Regions from separate parts of the Cupriavidus basilensis genome, predicted to be linked through region 2. Evidence: predicted binding sites of a transcription regulator. Region 2 holds the regulator's gene; the other holds the start of a gene.

Region 1 (15,904 bases), 1.8 Mb from region 2:
CCGTGGGCGACGGCGCCGCGCTGCTCAAGCGCCGGCCCGATGTGCGCCAGGCCGAGCGCGAACTCGCCTCGGCCACGGCCAAGATCGGCGTTGCCACGGCGGATCTGTACCCGTCCATCCGCATCGGCGCCTCCGCCGGCTTCACCGGCATTCTCGACCACCTTGGCCAGGCACCGACCGCGCACTGGGGCTATGGCCCGCTGATCACCTGGAACATCCCGACCAGCGGCACCCGCGCCCGCATCCACGGCACCGAAGCCGGCGCCGAAGCGGCGCTTGCCCACTTCGACGGCGTGGTGCTCAAGGCGCTGCGCGAAACGCAGTCGGCGCTGAGCAGCTACACGCGCGAGCTGGAGCGCACCCAGGCGCTGCGCGATGCCCGCGACAAGGCCAACGAAGTCGCGCGGCAGAACCGCCAGCTCTACCAGGCCGGCCGCTCGCCGTACCTGTTCAGCCTGGATGCCGACCGCACGCTCGCCAGCACCGAAGCGTCACTGGCGGCGTCGGAAAGCCAGGTCGCGCTGGACCAGATCAATCTCTTCCTTGCGCTGGGCGGCGGATGGCAAAATGCGCCCAAGGTCGAGTCGCGCACGATGAGCGAGCAGGCGCACTGAACGTGCATCGAACGCGCGCTGGGCTGTCATCATGGTTAAAGCCATGCAAGCTGGCTCGCATGGCGCAAAGGAACACAAGCAGCATGTCCAATTTTTCTGGTTTTTCTGGTTTCTCTTATCCCTCCCTGCGGCAAGCGCTGTCCGTCGCGGTAGCCACGCTCGGCATCGTGGCCTCGGGCGCCGCGATGGCGCAGGAGCAGACCCTGCGCGTCGGCACCGTCAGCGGCCCCGACGCGCAAGTCTGGCAGGTAGTGCAGAAGGTCGCCAAGCGCGAAGGGCTCAATATCAAGGTCGTCGAGTTCAACGACTACGTGCAGCCCAACGCCGCGCTCGACGCCGGCGACCTCGACGCCAACAGCTTCCAGCATCAGCCTTACCTGGACAGCCAGGTGAAGCAGCGCGGCTACAAGATGGTCAGCGTGGGCTACACGTATATCTCCCCGCTGGGCATCTACTCGCAGAAGCTGAAGTCGCCCAAGGACCTGCCGCAAGGCGCCAAGGTTGCCGTGCCCAACGATCCCTCCAACGAGAACCGCGCACTGCTCCTGCTGGCCGCGCAGGGCGTGATCAAGCTCAAGAGCGGTGTTGGCACCAACGGCGTCAACGCCACGCCGCTGGACGTGAGCGACAACCCGAAGAAGCTGAAGCTCGTCGAGCTCGACGCCGCGCAACTGGCGCGCTCGCTGCCCGACGTGGCCGCGGCGGTGATCAACACCAACTACGCGCTAGCCGCCGGCCTGCAGCCCACCCGCAACGCCATCGCGCTGGAAGACATCCATAGCCCGTACGCCAACATCATCGCCGTGCGCACCCAGGACAAGGACAAGCCATGGGTGAAGAAGCTGGTCGCGGCTTACCAGTCGGAAGAGGTACGGCAGTTCATGAAGAACGAGTTCAAGGGTGCAATGGTGCCGTCGTTCTGATCGGGCAGGTGGCCGAGGACATTGAGTTGTCCCGGTAGCCGTCCCGGTGGCGCAGGCCTGACAGTCAAGCCCTTTCGGATCGCAAGGTCCGGAGGGGCTTTTTGTTTGTGGCCGGCCGCTACTCCCTGGGCATGAACGTGATGTTGACGCCGGGGGGCGCCACGCCATTCTCGTCGCGCGGCAGCGGGTCGGATCGCTCCACCGCGCGCAGCACGGCGTTGTCCCAGCCGGCATTGCCGCTGGACTTGGTGAGCCGCACCGACAGCAGCGAGCCATCCGGCGCCATGCGCACCGCGACCACCGCGGCCGGGTTGCCGGCGATCTCTTCGGTAAAGATGATGTTCGGCTTCACGCGGCGCCGCACGCGGTCCGCGTAGCCGGGCGAGGCGTTGCCGCCAGCACCGGCGCCGGTGCCCACGTGGCTGCCTACGCCACCGGTGGTGGGAGCGCTGTTGGCCATGGCCTGCAGGCGCGCTAGTTCGCTTTTGCGCTGCTGCTTCAAGGCCGCCTGGCGCTCCGCCTCTCGTGCCTGGCGCTCGCGCTGGTCGGCCTGCCTGGCTTCCTCGGCCGCGGCGGCCTGCTTGCGCTTCTGAGCTTGCAGGGCGATGTCGGCGTTGTCGTCCGGTTCCGGCTTCAACACGGGCTGCGGTTCCACGGGCGTCGGCTGGACCACCGGCTGGGGCTGCGCAATTTCGGGCACGCTGTCCCACAGCTCCGCCTCCACGCCGGCTGGCGTGCGGCTCTGCCAATGCACCCCGTAGTAAAGCATCAAGCCCAGCAGCAGATGCATGAACAGAGCCAGCAGGAAACACTTCAGCGTTCCTCGCTCCTGCACCTGTTGATACGGATGGGCGATGGTCATCATGACGCGCGGCAGGCCACGGACGGGCGATGCATAGTCAGTGCTGTGTCACTCTGGAATCACTCTCACATCCCTGTGAAAGGAGGCAGTGCAATGCCCTGTGCGCGACCCCGCGCATGGCTCCACTGCATGCAGCTTAGGTCGGCATCGTTGCGGTAGGCAAGCGGGATTCTCCGCGGCGGGGTGCTCTGAAGTTGGAGCGTAGATCCGGCGAGGATAGAAATCGACCGCAAGAAAACAGAAGCCCAAAAAGCAAAACCCCTCCCGATCTTGCGATCGGGAGGGGTTTTTGTTGTAGCCCGTTTCCAGGCTTCAACGAATATGGTGGCGAATCAGGGACTCGAACCCCGGACCTGCGGATTATGATTCCGTCGCTCTAACCAACTGAGCTAATTCGCCGAACAAGACCGAGATTATACATGGCATTTTGAGGCTGTCAACACCACTTCTTCAAAAAGTTTCGGGGCGTCGAATGGCACGGCATGCACCCTGCAGCCTGCAAAAAAAACGGCGGGCCTTGCGGCCCGCCGGTGGAGCGACTGACTACCGGATCAGTCGTGCATGAGGCTGGTGCCCTGGACGACGGGCCGGCTCACGCGCCTTCAGTCGTTGGCGTAGATATCCACGTCCTTGGTTTCGCGGATGAACAGCGAGCCGAGGACCAGGGTGACGCCCGCGATGATGATCGGGTACCAGAGGCCGTAGTAGATGTTGCCGTTCTGCGCCACCAGCGCGAAGGAGATGGTGGGCAGCAGGCCGCCGAACCAGCCATTGCCGATGTGATACGGCAGCGACATGGACGTGTAGCGGATCCGGGTCGGGAACATCTCCACCAGCATGGCCGCGATCGGGCCGTACACCATGGTCACGTAGATCACCAGGATGACGAGGACCACCAGCACCATGATGGTGTTCATCTGCGCGGGGTCCGCCTTGGTCGGGTAGCCGGCCGAGGCCATCGACTCGCCCACCTGCTTCTTGAACGCGGCGATCTGCTTCTTGCTCGCATCGTCGAAGCTGTGGCCAGCCGGTACCAGCGAGGCGTTGAAGGAAGCGATCTCCTTGTCGCCGATCTTCACCGAGGCCACGGTGCCGGCCGGAGCCTCCACCACTTCATAGCTGGCCGAAGCTTGTGCCAGGGTCCGCTTGACGATGTCGCAGGAGCTGCGGAAATCGATTTCGCGGGCGATCGGGCTGCCCTGGAAGGAGCATTGCTTCGGATCCGCGGTCACCACGATCTGGGCACTCTGCTGCGCGCGCTCCAGGGCCGGGTTGGCGTAGTGGGTCAGGGCCTTGAACAGCGGGAAGTAGGTCAGCATCGCCAGCGCGCAGCCGGCCATGATGATCCACTTGCGCCCGACCTTGTCCGACAGCGAGCCAAAGAAGATGAAGAACGGCGTGCCGATCACCAGGGCGCCCGCGATCAGCAGGTTGGCGGTGGTGGCGTCGACCTTGAGCACCTGGGTCAGGAAGAACAGCGAGTAGAACTGGCCGGTGTACCAGACCACGGCCTGGCCGGCGGTCAGGCCGATCAGCGCCAGGATCACGATCTTCAGGTTGCGCCATTGGCCGAACGCTTCGGTCAGCGGGGCCTTGGAGGTCTTGCCTTCGGCCTTCATTTTCTGGAAGGCGGGCGATTCGCTCATCGACAGGCGGATGTAGACCGACACGCCCAGCAGCAGGATCGAGAGCAGGAACGGAATGCGCCAGCCCCAGACTTCAAAGTTGGCGCCCGTCAGGTTGCGGCACACCAGGATCACGATCAGCGACAGGAACAGGCCGAGCGTGGCGGTGGTCTGGATCCATGCGGTATAGGCGCCGCGCTTGCCGTGCGGCGCGTGCTCGGCCACGTAGGTGGCGGCACCGCCGTACTCGCCGCCGAGCGCCAGGCCCTGCAGCATGCGCAGCCCGATCAGGATGATCGGGGCGGCCCAGCCGATGCTGGCAAATCCCGGCAGCAGGCCCACGATGAAGGTCGAGGCACCCATGATCAGGATGGTGACCAGGAAGGTGTACTTGCGCCCGATCATGTCGCCCAGGCGGCCGAACACCAGCGCGCCGAACGGCCGCACGATGAAGCCGGCGGCAAATGCCAGCAGGGCGAAAATGAAGGCGGCGGTTGGATCGAGGCCGGAGAAGAACTGCTTGGCGATGATGGCCGCCAGCGAGCCGTAAAGATAAAAGTCGTACCACTCGAACACCGTCCCGAGCGAGGAGGCAAAGATCACCTTCCTCTCTTCGGCGGTCATTACCGAGTTCTGGGCGCTGCCCCCGGGCATCGCCACGTTTTGTGCATTGGCCATTGTCTCCTCCGTTTGTGATCGGAATCTTTCGGGCTGGCGGCCGGCACGCTCTCGCTCTCTGGCGGACGCGCGACAACCTCCGAAGTTGCAATGGATTGTGGGAGGCGAACCTTACTGCGTTCTGACAATTTCGGCCGAGTTCACCACTAAACGCTCGGGGTATACGCTAGGCGCAAAGCAGGCCCGGCGGTGCTGCGCCGCGGTGCGAAAGGTGTCAGGCGGGCCTGTGTCAGTCGGCGATGCGTAGCGGTGCCGGGATCTTGCTATGCAGCATCGTCATGCTGGCGGGCGGGCACGGGCGGCACGCCGGCGTCATCGTCTTCATCGCGGTTCATGCGCCAGGCATAGATTGCCGCCATCAGGACGTAGACGATCAGCGCGCCTTGCGCGCCGACCCAGAACGAGAAAGGCCAGCCGAAGAAATCAAAGCGCAGCTCACGGGCAAACCAGGCGACCACGAAGGTGACGACGAACCAGATCGACAGCAGCACAGCAATCCAGCGCAGGTTGCGATGCCACGCGCGGCGCTCGGACTGATCGGCCTGGCCGCGCCCGCCGCGCGTGTGGTCAGGGTCGGTCATGCAGGCTCCAGGGGAGATGGCCGGCGCAGCGTGATGCGAAAGCACGCGCCGGCCAGGCGCGGCTCCGTCTGGTAGACGTGGTCGAGAATGCTGACATCGCCGCCGTGCTGCTGCACGATCTCGCGCACGATGGCCAGGCCCAGGCCGCTGCCCTGGGTCTTGGTGCCGAGCACGCGGTAGAACCGTTCCATCACGCGCTCGCGCTCGGCCACCGGGATGCCGGGGCCGGTGTCTTCCACCTCGAGATACGCGAAGGGCTCGAAGGCATCCGCGCTGACGCGCACGGTGGCGTGGCCATCGGCCGGCGTGTAGCGGATGGCGTTGTCGATCAGGTTGTTGAGCATCTCGGTCAGCATCAGGCGATTGCCTTGCACCATCACCGGGTGGTCGTCGGCATCCACGCCGAGATCGATGCGGCGCGCCCACGCCTGCGGCAGCCAGTCCTTGACCACCTCGCGCGCGAGCGCGGCCAGGTCCAGCGGCGCCATGCTGCCGGCGCCGGCCAGGTTCTCCATGCGCGCCAGCGACAGCAGCTGTGTCACCAGGTGGGCCGCGCGCTCCGAGCTGCCGGCGATCTGCGCCAGCGACTTGCGCAGCTCCTCGGGCGATTGCTCGCGCTGCGCCAGCTCCGCCTGCATGCGCAGCCCGGCCAGCGGCGTCTTCATCTGGTGGGCGGCATCGGCGATAAAGCGCTTTTGCGTCTGCACGGAAACGTCGAGCCGCGCCAGCAGGTCGTTGAACGAGGCCACCAGCGGCGTGATTTCCTGCGGCGCGGCGTGTTCGTCGATGGGGCTGGTGTCGCCGGGGTTGCGCGCGCGGATGCGCTGCTGGATCGAGGTCAGCGGGGCCAGCCCGCGTGTCAGGCCGAACCACACCAGCACCACCGCCAGCGGCAGGATCACGAACTGCGGCAGGATCACGCCCTTGATGATTTCATTGGCCAGCCGCGCGCGCTTGTCGAGCGTCTCGCCAACCTGTACCAGCACCGGCTGCGCGTCGCCCGCCTGCTTCAGGTCGACGTAGGTGTAGGCCACGCGCACATCGTTGCCCGCGATGCGGTCGTCGCGCAGCGAGACCAGCCCTGCGTGGCCGCGATCGTCCTCGCCGGGCAGCGGCATGTCGTTATCCCCGGCGACGAACTCGCCGTGCGTGCCCACCACCTGGTAGTAGATGTTGTCGGTTTCATCGGCACGCAGGATTTCGCGTGCGGACAGTGGCAACTGCAGCGTGACGCGCCCGTTGACCTCGCGCACCTGTTGCGAGAGCACGATGGCGCTGGCCTCCAGCGAGCGGTCGAAGGGCCCGTTGGCGATGGACTTCGCCACCAGGTAGGTCACGGCAATGCTCATCGGCCACAGCAGCAGCAGCGGTGCCAGCATCCAGTCCAGGATTTCGCCGAACAGCGAACGCGGCGACGGATGGCCCGCGCTGTCTTCAAGGTGCGGCAGGGCGTCGGCCAGCGTTTCGTCGCTGACGATCTCATCGGGCGGGGAGGGCGCGCGCGCGGGCCGTGCGGCCCGCGCGCGCCGCCGGGGCAGTCGCAGCAGGCTCATGGGGAGGAGGTGATCGGGCAGGTCCCGGCGGCGTCGCCGGCATGCCCTCAAAGGGAAACGGCGCCAATGCCGATTCTGATTCCGATTCGATTCTAATGGCGCTTTCTAGTCGTGCGTCACGGCGGCCTGGAATTTCTCCAGGCAGTAGCCCAGGCCGCGTACCGTGGCAATGCGGATCCCGCCCACCTCGATCTTCTTGCGCAGCCGGTGCACATAGACTTCGATGGCATTGTTGCTGACCTCTTCGCCCCATTCGCACAGGTGGTCGACCAGCTGCTCCTTCGATACCAGCCGCCCGGTGCGGGTGAGCAGGATCTCCAGCAGCCCGACTTCGCGCGCGGAGAGATCCAGCATCTGCTCGTTCAGGTAGGCGATGCGGCCAACCTGGTCGAAGGCCAGCGGGCCATGGTGCGTGAGCGTGGCGCCGCCGCCGGCGCCGCGCCGCACCAGCGCACGCACGCGGGCTTCCAGCTCGGACAGGGCGAAGGGTTTGGCCATGTAGTCATCGGCGCCCAGGTCCAGGCCCTTGACGCGCTCGTCGACGCCATCCGCCGCGGTCAGGATCAGCACCGGCAGCATGGCGCCGCGCGTGCGCAGGCGCTTGAGCACTTCCAGCCCGGGCATGCGGGGCAGGCCGAGATCGAGGATCAGGAGGTCGAAGGTCTGGGTCGAGAGCGCCGAGTCGGCTTCGACCCCACTGGCGACATGGTCGACGGCATAGCCGGAGTGACGTAATGAGCGTGTCAGGCCATCTGCCAGCACATCGTCATCTTCGGCGATCAGAATACGCATGGTTGTCTCCACCCTGGCCGGCTTAGTCGTCGCTTTACATCAAATGACGCGTGCGGGACTTGCCAAGCATACTGTTTTTTTATACAGTACTCGCTTGATCCGGTCGCGCAGTGAGCGGGCCGGATCGTACTGAATTTAGCAACGAATGTATTACCGACGTTTGCCCAATGTTTGCCCCTGCTGCCAGGTTCATTGTCATCAGGAGTTCGCAGCGCGGCGCGGGTCGGGCGGTTACCCGCAAAAGCAGGCGGCGCGCCACATGCGGCCTATTTATACACCATTGACGGAAGGACGACCATGGATGACGGCAAGAAGGCGGGTGCTGGCGTAAGCGCCGAAAAGCAGAAGGCGCTGGCGGCCGCGCTGGCCCAGATCGAGAAGCAGTTCGGCAAGGGCTCGATCATGAAACTGGGCGAGGCCGACATCGACCAGGATATCCAGGTCGTGTCCACCGGCTCGCTGGGCCTGGACATCGCGCTGGGCGTCGGCGGGCTGCCGCGCGGCCGCGTGGTGGAAATCTACGGTCCGGAATCCTCGGGCAAGACCACGCTGACGCTGCAGGTCGTGGCCGAAATGCAAAAGCTGGGCGGCACCTGCGCCTTTATCGATGCCGAGCACGCGCTCGACGTCAACTATGCCGGCAAGCTCGGCGTGTCCGTGGGCGACCTGCTGATCTCCCAGCCCGACACCGGCGAGCAGGCACTGGAAATCACCGACGCGCTGGTGCGCTCGGGCTCGGTCGACCTGATCGTGATCGACTCGGTGGCGGCCCTGGTGCCCAAGGCCGAAATCGAAGGCGAGATGGGCGATTCGCTGCCGGGCCTGCAGGCCCGCCTGATGAGCCAGGCGCTGCGCAAGCTGACCGGCACCATCAAGCGCACCAACTGCCTGGTGATCTTCATCAACCAGATCCGCATGAAGATCGGCGTGATGTTCGGCTCGCCCGAAACCACCACCGGCGGCAATGCGCTGAAGTTCTACGCCTCGGTGCGCCTGGACATCCGCCGCATCGGCTCGATCAAGAAGGGCGACGAGGTGATCGGCAACGAAACCAAGGTCAAGGTAGTCAAAAACAAGGTGTCGCCGCCGTTCCGCGAAGCCTTTTTCGACATCCTCTACGGCCAGGGCATCTCGCGCCAGGGCGAAATCATCGACCTTGGCGTGGACGCCAAGGTCGTCGAGAAGTCGGGCGCGTGGTACAGCTACAAGGGCGAGAAGATCGGCCAGGGCAAGGACAACGCGCGTGAATACCTGCGCGAAAACCCGGACATCGCCGACGAGATCGAAAACAAGGTGCGCGAGTCGCTGGGCGTGGTCCTGATGAACGGCACGCCGGCCACCGCTGGCGCCGTGGCCACCGCCGAAGACTGAGCTTCGCTGGCCGGGGCATGCCCGGCCGCGATCCCCACCCCGGGGCGGCACGCGCAGCGACGCGCGCCGCCCCGGTTTGCATTTTCAAAGCGCTTCTAGCTTCTATATAACGCATTGATAAAGCGCATTGATAATGCGCGGTGTTCAAGCGCGCCTTCCCCATGGCTACACGTCCACCTCTCTCCCTGAAAGCCCGCGCCGTCGGTTACCTGTCGCGGCGCGAGCACAGCCGGGCGGAGCTGGCGCGCAAGCTGGCCCCGCACGCAGAGTCTCCCGAGGCTCTCGAGCAGTTGCTCGATGCGCTGGAGCGCGAGAACTGGTTATCCAACGCGCGCTTTGTCGACAGCCTGGTGCACCGGCGCGCGGCGCGCTATGGCGCCGCGCGCGTGATGCAGGAAGCCCGCACTCATCAGCTCGGCGGCGATCAGCTCGCCGACCTGCAGGATCGCCTGCGCGGGTCGGAGCTGGAGCGCGGCCGCGCGGTCTGGCAAAAGCGTTTTGGCACGCCGCCCGCCACGCCCGAAGACAGGGCCAAGCAGATCCGCTTTATGGTCGCCCGCGGCTTTTCCCGCTCGGTGGTGAGCCAGGTGATCAAAGGGGCGGATGCGTGGCTGGATGGCAGTGACTGACGTTCGCCGACACGGCAGCCTCAAGTTCAAGTGATGCCGCAGTGATGCCGCAGTGATGCCGCGGTAATGTCACGGCCACGTCCTGCACCGGTTTTGGGCGCATACCTGCTTTGCGAGTAGGCGTATTCCGAATCTTCGCGCCTTGTTCATGCCTTGCTCATGCCTTGGTGCTTTAGGCCGTTTCCGCCGCAATGCCGTGATTTTTCCGCATGCGCGGGGCTTGCCCGTCGCTCGACAATCCCCGGCAACAGCACCGCGCGCAGTTTGTTCCCGGCGAGCGTTGTCCGGCATGTTAAAATCCTGCGGTTTTCCGGCCCAGCCGTCCATTTCTCCCGCTCCTGCCTGGTGTTATGCCGCTTTCCCCGCCCGTCAATCGCGCCCTGCGTCACCGTCGTGCCATCACGGCGGAGGCTTATCTTAGGGACGACGGCCTATGGGACATCGAAGCGCGCCTGACTGACACCAAGCCGCGCGAGATTCCGCTGGCCGGCGGCGGCGTGCGCCCGGTGGGCGAGCCGCTGCACGATTTGTGGCTGCGCGTCACCATCGACCTGCGCATGAACGTCGTGGACGCCGATGCCTGTTCCGACTGGGTGCCTTATCCCGGCCAGTGCGACACCATCGGCCCGGCCTACCGCAAGCTGATCGGCCTGAACCTGATGAAGGGTTTCCGCAAGTCGGTGAAAGAGCGCCTGTCGGGCGTGGCCGGATGCACCCATTTGACCGAGCTGGCCGGCATACTGCCGACCACCGCGATCCAGGCATTCGCCGGCGATGTGTTCAACATTCGCGACGGCGGTGTAGAAGACACCAGTACAGAGCCGCCTTACCAGTTGCACGGCTGCCATGCCCTGCATTTCGAAGGCGAGGTCGTACGCCAGTTTTACCCCCGCTGGTATGGTCACCAGCCAAAACCGAGGATCAAGACCGAAGGGTCATCGACCCCGGCGGCGCAGCCAGCGGAGGCGCTCGCCGCCCCCGCCGACGGCGCCATGTCGCGCAGGTCAACCGGCACTTCTGGCTAAGCCAGGCCGGCCTGCAGTCCGCCGAGATTTCATCTCCACACTTTTACGCCTACCCGAAAGGAAACACGCATGAATATCCATGAGTACCAAGGCAAGGAAATCCTGCGCAAATACAATGTGCCGGTTCCGCGCGGCATCCCCGCGTTCTCGGTCGAAGAGGCCCTGAAGGCTGCTGAACAACTGGGCGGCCCGGTATGGGTCGTCAAGGCGCAGATCCACGCGGGCGGCCGCGGCAAGGGCGGCGGCGTGAAGGTGGCCAAGAGCATCGACGAGGTCAAGACCTACGCCACCAACATCCTCGGCATGACCCTGGTCACGCACCAGACCGGCCCGGAAGGCAAGAAGGTCAACCGCCTGCTGATCGAAGAAGGCGCTGACATCAAGAAGGAACTGTACGTCAGCCTGGTGGTTGACCGCGTTTCGCAAAAGGTCGCCCTGATGGCCTCCAGCGAAGGCGGCATGGACATCGAGGAAGTCGCTGCCCACAGCCCGGAAAAGATCCACACGCTGATCATCGATCCGTCGGCCGGCCTGCTCGACGCGGACGCTGACGACATCGCCCGCAAGATCGGCGTGCCCGACGCAAGCGTGGCGCAAGCCCGCCAGGCCCTGCAAGGCCTGTACAAGGCATTCTGGGACACCGACGCCTCGCTGGCTGAAATCAACCCGCTGATCCTGACCGGCGACGGCAAGGTGATCGCGCTCGACGCCAAGTTCAACTTCGACTCCAACGCCCTGTTCCGCCACCCGGAAATCGTCGCTTACCGCGACCTGGACGAAGAAGATCCGGCTGAAATCGAAGCGTCGAAGTTCGACCTGGCCTACATCTCGCTGGACGGCAACATCGGCTGCCTGGTGAACGGCGCTGGCCTGGCCATGGCCACCATGGACACCATCAAGCTGTTCGGCGGCGAGCCGGCCAACTTCCTGGACGTGGGCGGCGGTGCCACCACCGAGAAGGTGACCGAAGCCTTCAAGCTGATGCTGAAGAACCCGAACCTGAAGGCCATCCTGGTCAACATCTTCGGCGGCATCATGCGTTGCGACGTGATCGCCGAAGGCGTGATCGCTGCATCCAAGGCCGTGTCGCTGTCCGTGCCGCTGGTCGTGCGCATGAAGGGCACCAACGAAGAGATCGGCAAGAAGATGCTGGCCGACTCGGGCCTGCCCATCATCGCCGCCGATACCATGGAAGAAGCTGCCCAGAAGGTCGTGGCTGCTGCCGCGGGCAAGTAAGCCAGACGCGAACACGAACGCCAGCAGCGCGCCGGGGCCAGGCCTTCGCGCGCTGCTTTGAGCCAAGCAAAGGATTACAGCATGTCGATTCTGATTAATAAAGACACCAAGGTCATCACCCAGGGCATCACCGGCAAGACCGGCCAGTTCCACACCCGTGGCTGCCGCGACTATGCCAACGGCAAGAACTGCTTCGTTGCCGGCGTGAACCCGAAGAAAGCGGGCGAAGACTTCGAAGGCATTCCCATCTACGCAAGCGTCAAGGATGCCAAGGCATCGACCGGCGCCACCGTGTCCGTGATCTACGTGCCGCCCGCAGGCGCTGCCGCCGCCATCTGGGAAGCCGTTGACGCTGACCTGGACCTGGTGGTCTGCATCACCGAAGGCATCCCCGTGCGCGACATGATGGAGCTCAAGGACAAGATGGCCAAGGGCAACAAGAAGACCCTGTTGCTGGGACCGAACTGCCCGGGCCTGATCACGCCTGACGAAATCAAGATCGGCATCATGCCGGGCCACATCCACCGCAAGGGCCGCATCGGCGTGGTGTCGCGCTCGGGCACGCTGACCTATGAAGCAGTCGGTCAGCTGACCGCGCTGGGCATGGGCCAGTCGTCGGCAGTCGGCATTGGTGGCGACCCCATCAACGGCCTGAAGCACATCGACATCATGAAGATGTTCAACGACGATCCCGAAACGGACGCCGTGGTCATGATCGGCGAAATCGGTGGTCCGGACGAAGCCAACGCGGCTTACTGGATCAAGGAAAACATGAAGAAGCCGGTGGTTGGCTTCATCGCTGGCGTGACCGCGCCTCCGGGCAAGCGCATGGGCCACGCCGGCGCGCTGATCTCGGGCGGTGCCGACACGGCGCAAGCCAAGCTGGAAATCATGGAAGCCTGCGGTATCAAGGTCACCAAGAACCCGTCGGAAATGGCTCGCCTGCTCAAGTCGATCCTGTAAATACCGAAACGCAGCCTCCCGCCTCCGGGCGGGAACGCTTGCCGGAGCCGGCGCGCTCGCGTGACCGCGACTGCACACCGGCTCCCCATGCCCCCGCCTCCGTGCGGGGGCATGTCATTCTGGAGTACCGTTACCTAGGGTATCTCCCAAGGTGCGCGACATGCCGATTGAAACCGAATCGAAAGCTTGATACGGTAAATCTTCATGTCTGAAGACTCAGACATCCGAAATTCCGCAGGCGCCGCAGTTTTTGGCGGCGCCATGTGGCGTTCGAATCATAATTTAAGAAACTCGAGGAGCTTTACCGTGGAACTGCTGTCCTCCACCGCTTTCTGGATCGCGTTGGGATCCATTATCCTGACCAACATCGTGCTATCCGGCGACAACGCCGTGGTGATCGCGCTGGCCTCCCGCAACCTCCCGCCCGCCCAGCAGAAGAAGGCCATCTTCTGGGGCAGTGCCGCCGCCATCATCATGCGGGTGGTGCTCACGGTAGCCGCGGTCAAGCTGCTGAGCCTGCCGTACCTGAAGATCGTCGGCGCCATCCTGCTGGTCTACATCGGTGTGCAACTGCTCACCGGCGATGACGACGAAGAAGGCCACTCGGCCAAGGACAACATCTGGGCCGCGATCCGCACCATCCTGATCGCCGACCTGGTGATGTCGCTCGACAACGTGGTGGCCGTAGCCGCCGCGGCGCAGAAGGGGCCGGAAGGCAGCCAGCTGATGCTGCTGGTTCTGGGCCTGGGCCTGTCGATCCCCCTGATCGTGTTCGGCAGCACCATCCTGCTCAAGGTCATGGACCGCTTCCCCATCATCATCGTGCTGGGCGCCGCGCTGCTGGGCTACCTGGCCGGTGAAATGCTGGTCAGCGACCCGGTGGACGCCGCGTGGTTCGAGATGCACGTGCCGCATGCCCACCTGGTGTTCGGCGTGCTGGGTGCCGCGCTGGTGGTGGTGGTTGGCAAGCTGCTGAGCAAGCGGGCGCCACAGACGGCCTGACGGGCTTTGTGGACGAGGTGGTGCCCCGTTGGGGCGCTGCCGGACAAACGGGTGGCCCGGGAGCCGCCCGTTTTGTTTTCGGGCTGTAGCGCAGGCCGCGCTGCAGACATGACGGTGATTTCAGTACGGTTTCAGACTGACTTGAGCCAAAGCGCGGGTTTACTGACCCGCCGCGTCATACTTAGTGACAAAATTTGCGCGGGATCAACACCCGGAAGGGCCCGAAGTGGCGAAAATTGTCACTCGCCGACGAGACATCAAGGCTTGCCGGCGCTGGCACGCTAAGTGCTAAGAACGTACAGCATCACATGAAACAAAATGTTTCGATTTGTATCCAAAATTCCTTCGAGGGGTCAATCATGCAACAACGGGTGCAACAAATGAAAAAACTGGGCCGCCGAGTCCAGAAGGGCTTCACGCTGATCGAACTGATGATCGTGGTTGCGATTGTTGGTATCTTGGCTGCCATCGCAATTCCTCAATATCAAGATTACACGCGCCGTGCACGCGTTACCGAGGGTATTTCACTGGCCGCATCGGCGAAGACAGCCGTAACGGAAACTTTCCAGACTCGAGGTGTTAGCCCAATGATTGCTGCCACCGGTTGGGTTGCACCAGCTGCAACGCCGAACGTGAACGGCGTCGCTATTACGGATGCGGGCGTGATTACGATCACCTACAATCAGGCCGTGATGGGCACGGCTGCTGCGCCGACGCTCGTGTTTACCCCCGTGGACGCGGCGGGTGCTGCTGTAGACCTGAGCGCCGCAGCGGGTGCCGCTTGGCCGAACCAGTGGAGTTGCTCACTCGGTGGTACGCTGCCAAACAATCTGCGCCCGGCAAACTGCCGTCCGTAATTTGTGGTACGCGATTGATAAAGAAAAAGCGCCTTCGGGCGCTTTTTCTTTATCCACTCCCCAAGCTATCATCCGCCTTCTGCCCACAAGGCATAACAAGGCACCCCGCATGCTGCCCTCCCGGTCAGCCATCCCTCTCAGTTTCCTCGCCGTAGCCATCTCGCTACCGCTGCTGGTTTCCCGGCACACGCTTCCGCTCGCCACTTTCTACGGCGAATGGACCTCGGCATTGCTGTTTGCGCTCTCCGTCATCGTGCTGGGCGCCTTGGCACAGCGGCAAGGCAGGGGCACGGCCTACCAGGCGGCTCCCGCCCAGTTCCCCTGGATCGTCCTCTTTCCCCTCTGGTTGATCGCCACCGGCATCACGCAGACGCTGACCGGCATGGCCGATGTGTCGGGCAGCCGCTTGCTGACCGAGCTCTCGCTGGCGCTGGGCGCGGCGGTGATGTGGGCTGCGTGGCGACAGGGCCGTGCCGCATCGTCCGTGGAGCGGCAGGCGATGGTGGATGTGCTGGCCATCGCCTGGCTGGTGGCGGGGTTGCTGGGCACGCTGGCGCAGTGGGTGCAGGTGTTTGGCCTGGAGCCGGACACGCTGGGGATGGTGTCCACTTACTTTTACGATGACAACCGCCGCTTGTGGGGCAACCTGAACCAGCCTAACCACCAGGCGACTGTGGCGGGCATCGCGCTGGCGGCGGCGGTCTGGCTGGCGGCGCGCGGGTGGCTCCGGGTGCCGGCCTGGCTGGGGGCGGCGTTGCTGCTGGTGAGCGGGATCGTGCTGTCCGGCTCGCGCACGGGTGTATTGCATGTGGGGCTGGCCGCGGTGTATGCGCTGGTGGCTGCCTGGATGGCGCGGGGCGGGGCGGCGTTTGGCGGTCCGGGCGACCTGGGCGGGTTCGCAGGCAGCATGCAGCGTGCCGGCCACGCCGGGCGCAACCCCATGCGGCGTCCCGCCGGGCTGGCGTTTGCCGCGGTGGCCATGGTGGTTTTGCTGCTGGTCTTGCAGCCGGCGATCAAGAGCGCCGGGCAGGCCATGGACTGGCACCTGTTCGATACCGTGGCGCAGTTGCAGGGGGGGGATCAGCTCTCGTGGCGTGCCGCGATGTGGGCGCACGCGTGGGCGATGTTCCGCGCTCATCCGTGGCTTGGGGTGGGTTGGGGTGAGTATGGCTGGGCGCAGTTCCAGCAGCTCG
Region 2 (15,904 bases):
CAGGTTGCCGATGTTCAGCTTGATGATCTTGTGGCCTTCCTCTTCCATCTGCTTGGCCTTCTCCAGCACCGGGCCGCGGATGTCATAGCAAACATTGTTGAGCTTGTTGGATTTCTGGATCGGTTTCACGGCGATGTTGGCAGGAGGCAAGCGCCGCCGGGTAGCGGCGGCTATCTAGGGAATCTGGGTGGAAATGGAGCGGCCCGGGTAGCCTGTGCGCTGCGTTGCAACGCAAAACGTGGCAGGCAGGGAGGCAAAAGCTATAATTTATCGGATTATGACAGACTTCGGCAGGGATTCTTGCATTGCAGCGTACGCCGCCGGTACCACGGGGCCGCGGCAAAGCCGCCCGGCCCGCCTGCCCCAAAATGCTCTCAACCCGCCCTGCGCTGCCCCGGCCGAGTCGCCGCGCGCGCCGCGAAGGGCAGCGCCAGATAAGGTTCGCCCTTGAAACTCCACGCTGACCAGCCCAATGCCCTCAACACGGTAACGTCGTACGGCCCGGGCTATATCGAAATCAATATGGTGCGCCACACCCAATCCGTGCTGGTCATGCCCGAAGGCGAGATCCGGCCCTGGCCGGTGCAACGCTTCGAAGACCTGGAACCCGCGCACTTCGAGGGCCTGCTGGCGCACTCGCCCGAGGTGGTGCTGCTGGGCACCGGCAGCCGCCTGCGCTTCCCGCATCCCCGGCTGACCGCCTCACTGGCGCGCCTGCATGTCGGGGTGGACGCCATGGATCTGCAGGCCGCCTGCCGCACCTATAACATCCTGATGGCTGAAGGCCGAAAAGTGGCAGCCATCCTGCTGCTGGAGGAGCCTGCCTGAGCCCGCCCGGCGGCCCTGGGGGCCGGTTCTCGCAAGTTGGGCATACGCCGCGCTTGAAGTTAGCCGCCCCGCCCCCATCTGCCGCCACCATGGTGGCCGCACTCACGCAGCCACCTCCTTCCTGCCCCTCCCAGGAGCCATAAGAATGACAACAGCCAGTCTCAGCCAGCCCGTACCCGATTTCAGCGCGCCCGCCACCGGCGGCACGTTCAGCCTCGCCGCCCAGCGTGGCAAGACCGTTGTCCTGTATTTCTACCCCAAGGACAACACCCCGGGCTGCACCACCGAAGCCATGAATTTCCGCGACCAGCATGACGACTTCGTCAAGGCGGGCACGGTGGTCTTCGGCATCTCGCGCGACAGCCTGAAGTCACACGAGAACTTCAAGGCCAAGCTGGAACTGCCCTTCGAGTTGATCTCCGATGGCGATGAAGCCGTGTGCCATCTGTTCGATGTCATCAAGATGAAGAAAATGTATGGCAAGGAAGTGCGCGGCATTGAGCGCAGCACCTTCATCATCGACGGCAAGGGCATCCTGCGCCATGCGCTGCGCGGCATCAAGGTGCCCAACCACGTCGACGAGGTGCTGGAAATCGTGCGCGGACTCTGATCCGGGGCTTGATCCACGGCGATTCGGCCCGGCGCTTTCATGCGGCGCAGCAACACCTTCAAAAGTCCTCTCGGCAAGCGATTGCAAAAGAGAAAACCTTCGGATACATTGACCTTTAATGAGTTCAAGATCCGGATGCCACGCTGCTTCATCGTCCCGGCCCAGGCGCACCCTGCCACAGGCCGGTAGCGGACCTGCCGTGTCTCCGGTCCGAAAAAAAGCCGCCAAACCTGCTACCCAGGTTGGCGGCTTTTTTGTTTGTGTGTTTTGTACGCACAGGACACGATCCCCAAGTACGCGGCGCCATGCGGCCGCGCCAGTGTCCTGCGCTGTTTTCCAGCCGTCTTCTCCCCCTGAAAGGAAAGCCTAGCATGCCGCTGCCGACCATGCCCGCCAAGCCTGCCCAATTGCTTGACCCGAGCGAATTCGCCCCGGTGACCAAGCTGACTAAGGCCAAATCAGCGTCGCAGGGTAAGAAACCTGTGCCGGCGCTAGAGCGTGTGGCCTTGCTGGAAACCGGAACTAGCAAAGCGGAAAATGCACCGGCCGTAGTGGCCAGTGCCAGCGGTTCGACACGAGCGCGCACCAAGGATGCGCCGCCGTCCGCGCTGAAGTCCGTGCCATCGCTGGCCGCCGTGCCCAAGGCTCCCGCCAAGGCCCCCGGCACGACCAACCGTCGTATGCAGAAGCACACCGGCCCCAGCAAGCTGTTCGTGTTGGACACCAATGTGTTGATGCACGACCCGTCCTCTCTGTTCCGCTTCGAAGAGCACGACGTCTATCTGCCGATGATGACGCTCGAGGAACTGGACAACCACAAGAAGGGCATGAGCGAAGTCGCGCGCAACGCCCGCACCGTCAGCCGCACCCTCGATGCGCTGGTGGGCGGCACCGACGGCGTGCTCGACGACGGCTTGCCGCTCGCCAAGCTGGGCAACCGCGACGCGCAGGGCAAGCTGTTCCTGCAGACCAAGCTCAATGAGATCAAGCTGCCCGACGGCCTGCCGCAGGGCAAGGCGGACAACCAGATCCTGGGCGTGGTCAGCGCACTGCAGCAGCAGTTCCCGGAGCGCCAGGTCGTGCTGGTGTCGAAAGACATCAACATGCGCATCAAGGCGCGCGCGCTCGGCCTGCCCGCCGAGGATTACTTCAACGACCAGGTCCTCGAGGACAAGGACCTGCTGTACTCGGGCGTGATGCTGCTGCCCAACGACTTCTGGGCCAAGCATGGCAAGGGAGTGGAAAGCTGGCAGGACCCGAAGTCCGGCGCGATGTTCTATCGTCTGACAGGCCCGCTGGTGCCCTCTTTCCTGGTCAACCAGTTTGTCTTCCTGGAACCCAGCGACGGTAGCCTGCCGCTGTACGCCCAGGTCAAGGAGATCAACGGCAAGACCGCGCTGCTGCAGACGCTCAAGGACTACACGCACCACAAGAACAATGTGTGGAGCGTGACCGCCCGCAACCGCGAGCAGAACTTCGCGCTCAACCTCCTGATGCATCCGGAGATCGACTTCGTCACCCTGCTGGGCCAGGCCGGTACCGGCAAGACACTGCTGGCGCTTGCCGCGGGCCTGGAGCAGGTGCTCGACCAGAAGCTCTACAACGAGATCATCGTCACCCGCGCCACCGTGCCGGTCGGCGAGGATATCGGCTTCCTGCCGGGCACCGAGGAAGAAAAGATGCAGCCCTGGATGGGCGCCTTCGACGACAACCTGGAAGTGCTGCAAAAGAGCGACGACAGCGCCGGCGAGTGGGGTCGCGCGGCCACCCAGGAACTGATCCGCTCGCGCATCAAGGTCAAGAGCATGAACTTCATGCGCGGACGCACCTTCGTCAACAAGTTCGTCATCATCGACGAGGCTCAGAACCTGACGCCCAAGCAGATGAAGACGCTGGTAACGCGTGCCGGCCCCGGCACCAAGATCATCTGCCTGGGCAATATCGCGCAGATTGACACGCCTTACCTGACCGAAGGATCGTCCGGCCTTACCTACGTGGTCGACCGGTTCAAGGGCTGGAGCCACAGTGGCCATGTGACGCTGGCGCGCGGTGAACGCTCGCGCCTGGCCGACCATGCCGCGGATGTCCTCTAAGGGGCGGGAGCGCATCATCGCTGAAGACTAAGCGTTCGCAACCTCTGGCACCGTCGGATGCCTTGTAGGACCGCGACCGGCAGATTTGCCTGCCGGCGTGGCCTAGCATCAAAGCATCCGGAGCGCCCGCCATTTCGGCATCTTGCGTGCCGGCGCCTGGCGGGCGCTTTTTTTGCCCCTCCCGGCTTGTTGGATCGATGGAGACATTGATGGACAACCACCTGAACCACACATCGCTGCGGCTCGCGCTGGCCAGCAGCGTCGCAATTTCCGCGGCCTCGTTGCTTGCGGGTCCCGCGCTCGCCGCGGACGAAATGGTAATCCGCACCATGGGACCCGTCAGCTACGTCTGCGGCGGCATTGCCGCGGACGAACAGCGGCAACTGGCCGCGCAGCAAAAGAACTTCAACATGGGCCTGCTGTTTACCCAGGGCGAGCGCGGCGAATTCCTCGCCGACGTGGCCGTCAAGATGACGCGCGAAGGCCACGAAGTGGCCAGCTTTACCGCTTCCGGGCCCAAGTGCCTGATCAAGGCTCCGCAAGGCAGCTACAATATCGAAGCGACTTATAAGGGACAGGCCAAGTCGGTCAACGTGAGTACGGGCACCTACAACGCGCAATTGCGCTGGTAAGGCGCCAGGGGAGGCACCCTCGCCGGGCGGCACCCTTCACGCCACGGCTCCTGGCCCGGGATCGGACCAAGAAGGATGCCTCTGCGCCAGAAAGCCCCTGCCGGAAGACGTGTGCCCAGCCTGGCCCACATCTTCCACACCGCCCGCCTGCCCCTGCTTTGCTCGGCGGCATTGCTGCTCGCCGCCTGCGCTTCGACACCGCCGCCTGGGCGCTATAGCGGCCAGCCGCGCCCGACAGGCACCCCCATGGTGGATCCCAGCGCCGGGCTGGAAGAAGTCTCCATCCAGGCAATGTCGCTGGTTGGCACGCCCTATCGCTACGGCGGCAATACGCCTGACTCGGGCTTCGACTGCAGCGGCCTGGTCCGCTATGTGGTGCTACGCGCCGCCAACGTCAACCTGCCACGCACCACCGAAGCCATGGGCGAGCGCGGCGTCTCGCTGGAGCGCAGCCAGGTGGCCTCGGGTGACCTGGTTTTCTTCAATACCACCGGCCGGGCCAATTCGCATGTCGGCATCTATGTCGGGCAGAACCGCTTTGTCCACGCGCCATCCACCGGCGGCACGGTTCGGCTCGAAGACATGAGCAAGTCATACTGGGCCTCCCGCTACAACGGCGCGCGACGGGTTGCATCGGGAATCAACCAGGCGCCGGCATCGGCCGCGCCCCCGGCCGCACCAGCAGCACCGCCGCCTTCCGTTGTACCCCCGGCCCCCGTGGATGACGATCCGATTGCCGCTTTCGCCAATCGATAGATAGCCATCGGCTCCGGCCTTCCCGACAAGCAAAAAGCCAGGCATGGCGCCTGGCTTTTTGCTTGCTTGTCGAGCGGGAATCCGATGGCCCGATGGCTTAGAGGATATGCCGGCCAATCCACCATGCGATGGCGGCCATGAAGGCAGATGCGGGAATCGTCAGCACCCAGGCCCAGACGATGTTGCCGGCCACGCCCCAGCGCACCGCCGACATCTTCTGCACCGAGCCCACGCCGACGATGGCGCCGGTGATGGTATGGGTGGTCGACACCGGCACGCCCAGCGCCGAGGCAATGAACAACGTGATGGCGCCGCCTGTCTCCGCGCAGAAGCCGCCTACCGGCTTGAGCTTGGTGATCTTCTGGCCCATGGTACGCACGATGCGCCAGCCGCCAAACATGGTGCCCATGCCAATCGCCACGTAGCAGGAAACAATGACCCAGATCGGCGGCTCCGCACCGCCCTGCGCCACGTGGCCGCTGGCGATCAGCAGCATCCAGATGATGCCGATAGTCTTCTGCGCGTCATTGCCGCCATGGCCCAGGCTGTACAGCGATGCCGAGACCAGTTGCAGCCTGCGGAACCAGCGATCGACCCGCGACGGCGGCGTGCGGAAGAATGTCCAGGCCACGATCACCATCATCAGCGAGCCGAGCAGGAAGCCCAGCAGCGGCGAAATGACGATAAAAGCCACGGTCTTGAGAAGACCGCCGCCGACCAGTGCGCCGGTGCCGCTCTTGGCCACCGCAGCCCCGACCAAGCCACCGATCAGCGCGTGCGAGGACGACGAGGGGATGCCGTAGTACCAGGTGATCAGGTTCCAGGCAATGGCCCCCATCAGGGCACCGAAGATCACGTAGTGATCGACGATGTTGACGTCGATCGTGCCAGTGCCGACGGTTGCCGCCACCTTCAGGTGGAAGATGAAAATCGCCACCACGTTGCACATGGCCGCCATGGCCACCGCGTGGTGCGGCTTGAGCACGCCCGTCGACACCACCGTGGCAATCGAGTTGGCGGCATCGTGAAAGCCGTTCATGAAATCGAACAGCAGGGCGAGAGCCACCAGCAGGCCAATGACCCACAGGCTCATTTGTATTGTTTGCATGCCGATTTGTGCCTCAGGCGTTTTCCAGGACGATGCCTTCGAGAATGTTGGCGACGTCCTCGCACTTGTCGGTAATGGTTTCGAGCTGCTCGTAGATCGCCTTCAGCTTGATCAGGCGCTTGACGTCCGTTTCGTCGCGGAACAGCTTGGACATGGCGGCGCGCATCACGCGATCGGCCTCGGACTCGAGCTGGTCGATCTGCTGCGCCGTCTTCAGGATGGCGCCGGCATTGCTCATGTCCTCTAGCAGGCCGACCGCGATCTTGACCTGGTCGCAACACTGCACGCAGATGGAGGCCAGCTTGCGCGCCTCATCGGTCAGGCTGGTCACGTCGTACAGCGAGATGGTTTCAGCCACGTCTTCCATCAGGTCGAGGATGTCGTCCATGGTGGTGATGAGCTTGTGGATCTCATCGCGGTCCAGCGGCGTGATGAAGGTCTTGTGCAGCAGGTCGATCGTGTCATGCGTGATGCGATCGGCTTTCTTTTCCGTGGCCTGCACGCGGCGAGCGTGGGCCTCCGCATTGGGCAGGTCGTTGACCAGCACTTCCAGCTCGCGGGCGGCGGTCACCGCGCAATCGGCATGCTGGTTGAAGTATTCGAAGAACTTGCCCTCAGTGGGCATGAATCGGCCGAACATGGAATGTTCCTTGTCGAAGCGCGGGGGCGCCGCGGGTAGTTACTGAATCAGGCGGATACGCATTAAACGACAGCCGCCCGAGGGCGGCTGTCATCAAAACGCAATATTTTACAGGTTTGTGCGGCGATGCCGGGGGACTTTGACACGCGGCAGGCACAATCGACTGTGGCCACCGGGCCACGAGGCCCGGCAAGCCGCGCCAGGGCTGGCTTCAGTTGTCGTTGTCGAAGAAGGCGGGGCCACCGCTGAAGTTGTCGAACTTGGTGAACTGCCCCAGGAACGTCAGCCGCACGGTGCCAATTGGGCCGTTACGCTGCTTGCCGATGATGATCTCGGACGTGCCCTTGTCCTGCGAATCGGGGTTGTAGACCTCGTCGCGGTAAATAAACAGGATCACGTCGGCATCCTGCTCGATAGCGCCGGATTCACGCAAGTCGGACATCACCGGGCGCTTGTTCGGGCGCTGTTCCAGGCTTCGGTTCAGCTGGGACAGTGCAATCACCGGGCAGTTGAGTTCCTTGGCCAGGCCCTTGAGCGAGCGCGAGATTTCCGAAATTTCGGTGGCGCGGTTTTCCCCGCCGCCCGAGCCCGACATCAGCTGCAGGTAGTCGATGACGATCAGCCCGAGCTGGCCGCACTGGCGCGCCAGCCGGCGCGAACGCGCGCGCAGCTCCATCGAGCTCAGTGCCGGCGTTTCGTCGATGAACAATTGCGCATCGTTCATGCGCTGGATGGCGTGCGTGAGCCGCGGCCAGTCTTCGTCAAGCAGGCGGCCCGTACGCAGGCGGTGCTGGTCAAGCCGGCCGACCGAGCCCAGCATACGCATGGCCAGCTGCGTGCCCGCCATTTCCATGGAGAACACGGCCACCGGCAGGCCCTGCTCCACCGCCACGTGCTCGCCGATATTCAGCGAGAAAGCGGTCTTACCCATGGAGGGGCGCCCCGCCACGATGATCAGGTCGCCGGCCTGCATGCCACTGGTCATGCGGTCCAGGTCAATAAAACCGGTAGGCACGCCGGTGACGTCGGTGCTCGAGTCACGGTGGTACAGCTCGTCGATGCGCTCGACCACCTGGGTCAGCAATGGCTGGATTTCCTGGAACCCCTTCTGCCCGCGCGAGCCTTCCTCGGCGATGGCGAATACCTTGGATTCCGCCTCGTCGAGCAGTTCCCGCACCTCGCGCCCTTTCGGGGCGAAAGCCGCGGTAGCGATATCGTCGGCCACGGTCACCAGCTTGCGCAGCACCGAGCGCTCGCGCACGATCTCCGCATAGCGGCGGATATTGGCCGCGCTGGGCGTGTTCTGCGCCAGGGAATTCAGATAGGCCAGGCCGCCCACCTCTTCCGCCTTGCCTGCGCCTTGCAGCGACTCGTAGACGGTGATCACGTCAGCCGGCTTGGTAGCAGCGATCAACCGGGAGATGCTCTGGAAGATCATCCGGTGATCGAAGCGATAGAAATCGGCTTCGTTCAGGAAGTCGGCGATACGGTCCCAGGCGGCATTGTCCAGCAGCAGGCCACCCAGCACCGATTGCTCGGCCTCGATGGAATGCGGCGGTACCTTGAGATTGTCTAGTTGGGGGTCTGCGACAGGCGCGTTCATAGGGGGGATTATAACGGTCGACGCCAGCGAGCCGGCGGAGAATTCGCAGCCCGCCGTTGGGGCATCCTGCCGTGTGACGGCGGGACAACCGGCCCCGCCCCGTAGCAATCGGGCGATCAGGCAAGCAAGGGGCGCGGCCAAACAAAAAGGCAGGAGCGCGATGCTCCTGCCTTTTTGTTTGGTCAAGCAAGCGGCGCTGGCATCCGGCGCCCACCAGCCCGAAGGACAAGTGGGCGCCGGCAGCAAGGCCGATGCTTAGGCGTGTTCGCCCAGGACGGAAACCGTCACGTCGACCAGCACGTCGGTGTGCAGCGAGACGCTGACCGGGTGGTCGCCAACAACCTTCAGCGGACCATTCGGCAGGCGCACTTGCGCCTTCTCGACCTTGAAGCCTTGGCCAGCCAGGGCTTCAGCGATGTCGGCATTGGTCACCGAACCGAACAGGCGGCCGTCCACACCCGACTTCTGGGTGATCTGCACGGTCAGGCCATTCAGCTTTTCGCCTTCAGCTTGCGAAGCTGCCAGCTTTTCAGCGGCTGCCTTTTCCAGTTCAGCGCGCTTGACTTCGAACTCGCTGATAGCGGTCTGGGTAGCGCGGCGGGCCTTCTTGTTCGGGATCAGGAAGTTACGGGCGTAGCCGTCCTTCACGCGAACGATGTCACCCAGGTTGCCCAGGTTGATGACTTTTTCAAGCAGAATAATTTGCATCGTGTTTTCTCCTTAACGGACCTAGGGCCGATCAGTTCTTGTGCAGGTCGGTGTAGGGCATCAGCGCGAGGAAACGCGCGCGCTTGATGGCCGTGTCGAGCTGACGCTGATAGTGCGCCTTGGTGCCGGTCAGGCGGGCCGGCGTGATCTTGCCGTTGTCGCCGATGAAATCCTTCAGGGTGTCCAGATCCTTGTAGTCGATCTGTTCCACGCCAGCCACGGTGAAGCGGCAGAAGCGCTTGCGCTTGAACAGCGGGTTTTGCTGTTGGAAGCGCTTCTTGTTCTTGTTGTCACGTTTGACGAATGCCATGATTCAATCCTTTTCGAATGCTTTACATCCAGTGATGTGAAAGACGAGAGCCTTGCTGTTGCGGTGCCTGCGGGCCAGGAATCCTTCGCAGTCGAGCATCGCGCCGAGCGGGGTACGCTCAAGCCGCTGGCCGATCTGACCAATTCCCATGGCGGCGATGGAGAACTCCACCTGCCTGGGCGTTTGCGCCTCGACCGTCTCGCCCGCGTACTGCAAGATGCAGTTGACCACGGGGACCCCGGCCGGGGTGTAACGCAAGGCATCGCGTTCCGCGAGCGTTGCGCAGAGCCTTAACTGGTTCAACGCACTCTCCCGCACCGATGCCCGCACTTGCCGCCGCGGCGATCAACGCCGGCGGCAACCACAACAGTCCGCACTTAGGCGGCCTGGACTTCGCTGGTCTGTTGCGCGGCCTTGCGAGCTTCTTCGCGCTGCACTTCCTTCATCATCGGGGACGGTGCGGTTTCAGCCTTCTTGGTCTGAACGATGAGGTGGCGCAGCACTGCATCGTTGAACTTGAACGCGTGTTCGAGTTCAGCCAGGGTTTCCTTGCCGCATTCGATGTTCAGGCAAACGTAGTGAGCCTTGGCCAGCTTCTGGATCATGTAGGCCATCTGACGGCGACCCCAGTCTTCCACGCGGTGGATCTGGCCTTCCTGGGACGTGACCAGCGTCTTGTAACGCTCGATCATGGCCGGGACTTGTTCGCTCTGGTCCGGATGGACGATAAATACGATTTCGTAATGACGCATTGACGCTCCTTTTGGATAAGCTGCCCGAGCGCCATGTCCGGTGCAGCAAGGTTGAATAGCCTTAAAGTATAGCGTGCTTTTGCTATCGGGAGCAAGCCGCCTCAGTTTTCGGTGAATAGTGCCTGCAGCGCCGCCGGATCCTTTGCCAATCCAGGCTCCGCAGCCAGCGCCAGCGCCAGCAGTACGCGCGCCTTATAGGGATTGAGGTCGCCGGCCGAAACAAAAACGCCCGACGCCGGCCGGGGAGGCGCAGGAATCGCCACATGCCCCGCTCCTGTGCGCGAACTGCGCACCACTGCCACGCCCGCGCCAGCAGCATCGGTTAGCGCCTCCACCAGCGACTGGTGGACGGACCCGTTGCCAGCGGCCGCCACGACCAGGCCTGCCACGCCCGCCCGCGCCAAGGCATCCACCACGATCCGGCCCGGCTCCGCATAGCTAGCCACGATCTCGACCTGCGGCCATGCGCAAGGGACCGGCCAGGCCTTGACCGGCAAGCGGCTGGGGATACGCACAAAGCGCACGAGGTTGTCCTGAACAAAGCCAATCGGCCCAGATACCGGCGACACAAACGCATTCACCGCCGATGTGTGCGCCTTCATCACATCGCGCCCTGCGTGGATCTCCTGATTCATCACCAGCAGCACGCCCTTGGCCGTCGCGCCAGCATCCGCTGCTACGCGCACCGCATCCAGCAGGTTCAACGGGCCATCCGCCGACAACGAGGTCGACGGCCGCATCGCAGCCGTCAGCACGACTGGCACCGTACCCACGCAAGCCAGGTGCAGCAGCATGGCCGTTTCTTCCAGGGTATCGGTGCCGTGCGTAATGACAATGCCCGACACATCGGGCTGCGCGGACCAGTACGCCACACGCTCCACCAGCGTGGACCAGAGCGCGAACGACATGTCCTTGCTATCTACCTGCGCAACCTGCTCGGCCTCGATCCGAGCTACCGCGCCCAGCGCCGGCACCGCGTCGAGCAGCGCTGTCACCGGCACCGTCGCCGCCTGGTACTTCGCGCTGCTAGCTGGGTTGGAGGAAGAACCGGCAATGGTGCCGCCAGTAGCGAGCACGACGACGCGAGGCAGGAGAGACATGGCGGGAAAGTGGTCGGGAACCAGAAAAGTTGAACAGCAAGCAGCGCAACACGCTTCAGGTGCCGCGGATTGTAATCCCTCTGCCCGCACATCACGGCACGCGCCAAGATTCGTGGAACGCACCTGTCAATGCGCAAACTCCCAAAAATTCCGCTTGCACTTCACTCGATACTGTATAAAATCACAGCATACTGTTTAAACATACAGTGCTTCCAAACATCGGCGACCATGGCGACCCTGACACCGCGACAGCAGCAGATTTTCGACTTGATCCGCAGCAGCCTCCAGCACACGGGCTTCCCGCCCACGCGCGCTGAGATCGCCGCCAAGTTCGGCTTCTCCTCACCCAATGCAGCCGAGGAACACTTACGTGCCCTGGCCCGCAAAGGCGTGATCGAGCTCACCCCCGGCGCCTCCCGCGGCATCCGCCTCAAGGTCTCCCGCAGCGACTCGGAGCTACCCGACCAGTTTTCCCTGCCTATGGCCGGCGTCATGCAACTAACCCTGCCACTGGTCGGGCGCGTTGCAGCCGGCAGCCCGATCCTCGCCGCCGAACACATCGATCGCCAATACCAGGTCGACGCCTCGGTGTTCGACGTGCAACCCGATTACCTCCTGCGGGTGCGTGGCCTCAGCATGCGCGACGCCGGCATCCTCGATGGCGACCTGCTCGCCGTCAAGCGCGCCAGCGAAGCCGCCAACGGCAAGATCGTTGTCGCCCGCCTGGGCGACGACGTCACCGTCAAACGCCTCAACCGCCGCGGCGACACCATCGAGCTGATTGCCGAGAACCCCGACTTCCCCAGCATCATCGTGCAAGCCGGCCGCGAAGAGTTCTCACTGGAGGGCATCGCCGTCGGCCTCATCCGCCCCGGCGCCTTCTGACGAGTGCGGCTGAGGCGGGCTAACCCCGTACAAGCCGACACCCGATTGTGCCAACGCACCCGCATAGCGGGTACCGCTAACTGTTGTTGCAAGTCACCAGGTGTAGCCATGCTGCCAGCCAACCGCCTTTCCGCCCGCCGCCCCGTCAAGCCCGTGCCCTTCCGCCAGTCCAAAGGCGTACGCATCTACCAGGGCGCGCAACGACGCACCATGGTTGGCAGCATGGCCGCTATCTGCCGAATGCTCGAGCTGGAGGAATCCTCCAAGCTGGCGGGTTAAGCAGGTGGCACTGAAAAAAATTTGTGCAGAGTACTAGCCATCCGGCTTTTGGCATTGTATGATCTTGTTCTTCGTCGTTCGGCACCAAGCAGAACGACATCGACGGTGGCTGTAGCTCAGTTGGTAGAGTCCAGGATTGTGATTCCTGTCGTCGTGGGTTCGAGTCCCATCAGCCACCCCAGAATATATAAGGTTAGCGAGGTTTGCAGTTGCTAACTTAGCCAGAATTTTGGAAGAACATCTTCCAATTTTTGGAACTTGAAAAGCCCACCCCTTCGGTGGGCTTTTTGCTTTGGCTCGACGCATCGCACATCAACACTGTATATCCATACAGTTAACTCAACTATCCGCGCTTGGCTTAGGACGACTCCTATACTGGACATCCATACAGTATCTAGTGAGAGAGACATGTTCGCCTGCGCCCCCGATACCGTCTATCTATATAGTCAGTCCCACGGGGCTGCGCGTTTGGCCATCCGCCGCCCCCGCCTCACCATCGACGATCCGCTGCTCACGGCCGACACCTGGAACCCGGAGGTAGAGGCCGCCGCTCAGGCCGCCGGCGCCACGCTGCACCTGATGGGTGTCGATACAGCGGCCATCCAGGCGCTGCCGTGGACCATCGACCGCCTGGCGTTCGAACACGACGGTGCGCGACTGAGCTTCTGCCTCGCCTATGGCGCTGACATCCTCGGCCCGAACACCATCCGACTACGCACCCGCGGCGAACGCCACTACGCCACCCGGCAGGAGATGGCATGTTCCCAGTGACCTACCAGGCGGCATCGATCTTCCTGGAAACCCAGTTCCTGCCCGGCGACACGGCCGAGCTGCGCCTGGACTGCGAAGGCGTCACGGTGTCAGCCAGCGCCGTGACCGTGCACGGCATCGAGACGCGCCACATCGAGAAGATGGTGTGGACGGCCGATTACCTCTCCTTCGAGCAGGACGGCCAGCACCATCGGATCAAGGTGGCCCGGCCGGCGGTGAAGACGCCGCTGCGCGCGCGGTTCCCGCGCCGCTGACTAGCAGCAGCCGCCTCGCCATGCCACCCAACACCCCAGAGAATTGGGTACGCGCGCTACGCCACGCCGTTCGCGGCGGCACGCCGGATGCCTATGGCGACCCCTTCAGCATGCAGCTGTACGTCCTGGACCCTCACGGCCAGCCAGTCCACACGCTGGACGGCAACGCGCATCATGAATTTCTGAGGGGCTGGTTCAAACGCTTCGTGCTGCGCACTGACCTTCCCGAGCAGGATGCCCGCGTCTGGACATGTTTCTGCCCATGGCCGGACAAGATGAACGACAAGCCAGTTTTTCTTACCCACCTGTCCGGGGGCGGCATCGACAAGATCTTCACCTCGGCGACGTGGCAAGATGCGCAGGACAAGCACCGGCGCGTCTCGGAGAAGGCGCGGCGGGTGCTGCCACTAACGCCCCTGCCAGGAGATGAGGATGTGCACTAACTATGCCCCGGTGCAGCGCCAGCTGCTGCGCGACGTCTTCGGCGTCGAGCCACCGCCCATCGACTATCCGCCTGAAACCTGGCCGGACTATGCCGCGCCGATAGTTGTGGCCGGCGCCGACGGCGCGCGCCAGGCCCTGGTGGGGACGTTCGGCATGGTGCCCAAGACGCGCATCCCGCCTGGCGTAGCCAAGTTTGACACCACCAACGCGCGATCGGAGACGGTCGGCGAGAAGCGGTCGTTCTCCGGGCCGTGGAAGAAGGGTCAGCTCTGCCTGGTGCCAGCCACCAGTTTCTACGAGCCGTTCTATGCGGAGGGGCAAGCAAAGTCGGTGCGCTGGCGGATCTGGCTGAAGGACGAACCTGAGTTCGCCATCGCCGGCCTGTGGCGGGATTGGCCAGATGGTGCCATCTCGTTCACCATGCTGACCATCAACTCGGACAAGCATCCGCTGATGAACCGCTTCCATGCCCCGGGCAAGGAAAAACGGATGATCGTCATCGTGCCGCGGGCGGAATGGGACGATTGGCTGACCTGCAGAGATCCTGAGCAGGCCCGAAGTCTCATGCAGCCCTACCCTGCCTCGAAGATGACAGCCGAGCCGGCGCCTCGCACGCCAGTGGGCAAGTAGCTCCATAGAAAGGGCGCCACAACAAGAAAGCAACTCCTTCAACAGCACTCTCCCACTCATTACCCCGTCATTAGGCATAATGACGAGCAATTCAAACAGGGGGATAAGATGAGTGAGACAGAGTTCGCCGGTCGCTTGACGGCTGCGAAAAGTGTTTGGGATGAAATGGCTCCCGGCCTGGGTGCGACAGCACTCGGGGGAAGCAATATGAACGTCCCAACGGAACAAATTACGGACTGGTTCGAGACATTGATCGCGGCGGTTGCCTCCGTCGAGAAGTACCAAAAAGACCAGGTATTAATGTCGCTGCTGTGGCCCCCCATTACAAACTCGACGCAGCAAATAGAGTCTTATATGAGTACCGCCAAGTCCAATGGCATCTCATGGCTTTCTCAAACCACACCCACCATCGTCAGTCACCTATGGGGACTGCGAAGCCAGCTACAATGGCTAATACCTACAGAGCAGGATGGATTTCCGCCATCACCAGCCATTGGAGAAACACTAGCAAAACGCCACGAAATAGAAGAGGTCAGCAAATTAATACTAGGACAACAAAAGAAGATTCAAAAAATAGCATCTGATGCCGAGAAAATCACCAAGGAAATCCTCGACAGGTCTGAGTTAATCAGCAGCGCAGAAAGGACGTCAGCAACCGCACAAACAAATGCATTAGCAAGCGCGGCCGCAGCGGAAGCCGAGAAGCTGAAAGTCGATCAATATGTAGCTTCCCTAAGTACCGCCTCAATCGCCCAAGAGAAGCTATTCAAGCAATTTGACGACAAGCGCTCCGACATTGAGGGCACACTAGAAGGAGCAAGCAAAATTGCTCTTGCGAAATCGTTCAAGGATCGCCGCGAGAGCCTAGATCGAACTCAGATTTTGTGGGCCGCACTGTTCTTGATCGGCATTACATTTCTTGTCCTCTCTGGCGCATTTATTTGGCACGACACAAAGACAAATTCAGTTGAATTTTCATCAGAAAAGACAGCGCTAATTGTTGGTCTTTCGAAATATCTACTCCTAGCTCCATTCATCTGGCTCACGTGGTTTTCGGCGAAGCAATATGGACACATTCTAAGACTGACTGAAGACTACGCATTTAAGGAAGCTGCCGCCCATTCATTCGTCGGCTACAGAAATGAAATGGGCGACGACGGAGAAATGCTACAACTACTGCGAGAGTACGCGATCAAGAATTTCGGCGCCAACCCCGTGAGAGTTTTATCAAAAAATGAACCGGCCTCACCCATCAGCGAGATACTTGAAAAAGCGCTTGAGAAATTGCCGCCAGAAAAGATTCTTGATGCCTTTAAAGACATACTATCGAGCACCAAAGGGAAATAGCAAAGCGATATATAGCTCGCTACCAACCAACATTATCTGCCCGCAGCTGGCCGCGAAGCCCCCTAGTCGCTACAACATATCCAACAAAGGCACAAGAGGGGCTTCGACCGCCGGCCATTCTCACCCGATCCGACTTTCCAACCGAGCTGATCGC

The links. The regulator LexA, encoded in region 2, represses DNA repair genes until DNA is damaged. The targets are predictions, from matches to a motif close to ACTGTATNNNNATACAGT.
Region 1: a site for LexA is predicted at 7,699-7,716, ahead of recA (recombinase RecA). Genes of this name have one in related genera too.

What each region holds. Positions count from the first base shown of each region.
Region 1 is NZ_CP062803.1:707,697-723,600, forward strand. It holds gene F7R26_RS03190 (efflux transporter outer membrane subunit) at 1-614, shown strand, start outside; gene F7R26_RS03195 (MetQ/NlpA family ABC transporter substrate-binding protein) at 698-1,537, shown strand; gene tolA (cell envelope integrity protein TolA) at 1,656-2,402, opposite strand; tRNA gene F7R26_RS03205 (tRNA-Met) at 2,722-2,798, opposite strand; gene F7R26_RS03210 (MFS transporter) at 3,002-4,702, opposite strand; gene F7R26_RS03215 (DUF4212 domain-containing protein) at 4,966-5,283, opposite strand; gene F7R26_RS03220 (sensor histidine kinase) at 5,280-6,836, opposite strand; gene F7R26_RS03225 (response regulator) at 6,942-7,628, opposite strand; gene recA (recombinase RecA) at 7,926-8,999, shown strand; gene recX (recombination regulator RecX) at 9,161-9,628, shown strand; gene F7R26_RS03240 (DUF2889 domain-containing protein) at 9,979-10,653, shown strand; gene sucC (ADP-forming succinate--CoA ligase subunit beta) at 10,723-11,889, shown strand; gene sucD (succinate--CoA ligase subunit alpha) at 11,971-12,852, shown strand; gene F7R26_RS03255 (TerC family protein) at 13,159-13,854, shown strand; gene F7R26_RS41395 (pilin) at 14,091-14,711, shown strand; gene F7R26_RS03265 (PglL family O-oligosaccharyltransferase) at 14,821-15,904, shown strand, end outside.
Region 2 is NZ_CP062803.1:2,475,279-2,491,182, forward strand. It holds gene F7R26_RS11130 (pyridoxal phosphate-dependent aminotransferase) at 1-129, opposite strand, end outside; gene F7R26_RS11135 (Mth938-like domain-containing protein) at 448-828, shown strand; gene F7R26_RS11140 (peroxiredoxin) at 974-1,438, shown strand; gene F7R26_RS11145 (PhoH family protein) at 1,810-3,531, shown strand; gene F7R26_RS11150 (hypothetical protein) at 3,741-4,163, shown strand; gene F7R26_RS11155 (C40 family peptidase) at 4,239-4,919, shown strand; gene F7R26_RS11160 (inorganic phosphate transporter) at 5,017-6,027, opposite strand; gene F7R26_RS11165 (DUF47 domain-containing protein) at 6,041-6,667, opposite strand; gene F7R26_RS11170 (replicative DNA helicase) at 6,879-8,270, opposite strand; gene rplI (50S ribosomal protein L9) at 8,526-8,978, opposite strand; gene rpsR (30S ribosomal protein S18) at 9,010-9,288, opposite strand; gene priB (primosomal replication protein N) at 9,292-9,591, opposite strand; gene rpsF (30S ribosomal protein S6) at 9,666-10,040, opposite strand; gene F7R26_RS11195 (asparaginase) at 10,142-11,140, opposite strand; gene lexA (transcriptional repressor LexA) at 11,369-12,025, shown strand; gene F7R26_RS11205 (hypothetical protein) at 12,134-12,304, shown strand; tRNA gene F7R26_RS11210 (tRNA-His) at 12,410-12,485, shown strand; gene F7R26_RS11215 (hypothetical protein) at 12,773-13,075, shown strand; gene F7R26_RS11220 (hypothetical protein) at 13,063-13,329, shown strand; gene F7R26_RS11225 (hypothetical protein) at 13,350-13,772, shown strand; gene F7R26_RS11230 (SOS response-associated peptidase) at 13,762-14,403, shown strand; gene F7R26_RS11235 (hypothetical protein) at 14,512-15,750, shown strand; partial or broken gene F7R26_RS40950 (DNA adenine methylase) at 15,904-15,904, opposite strand, start outside.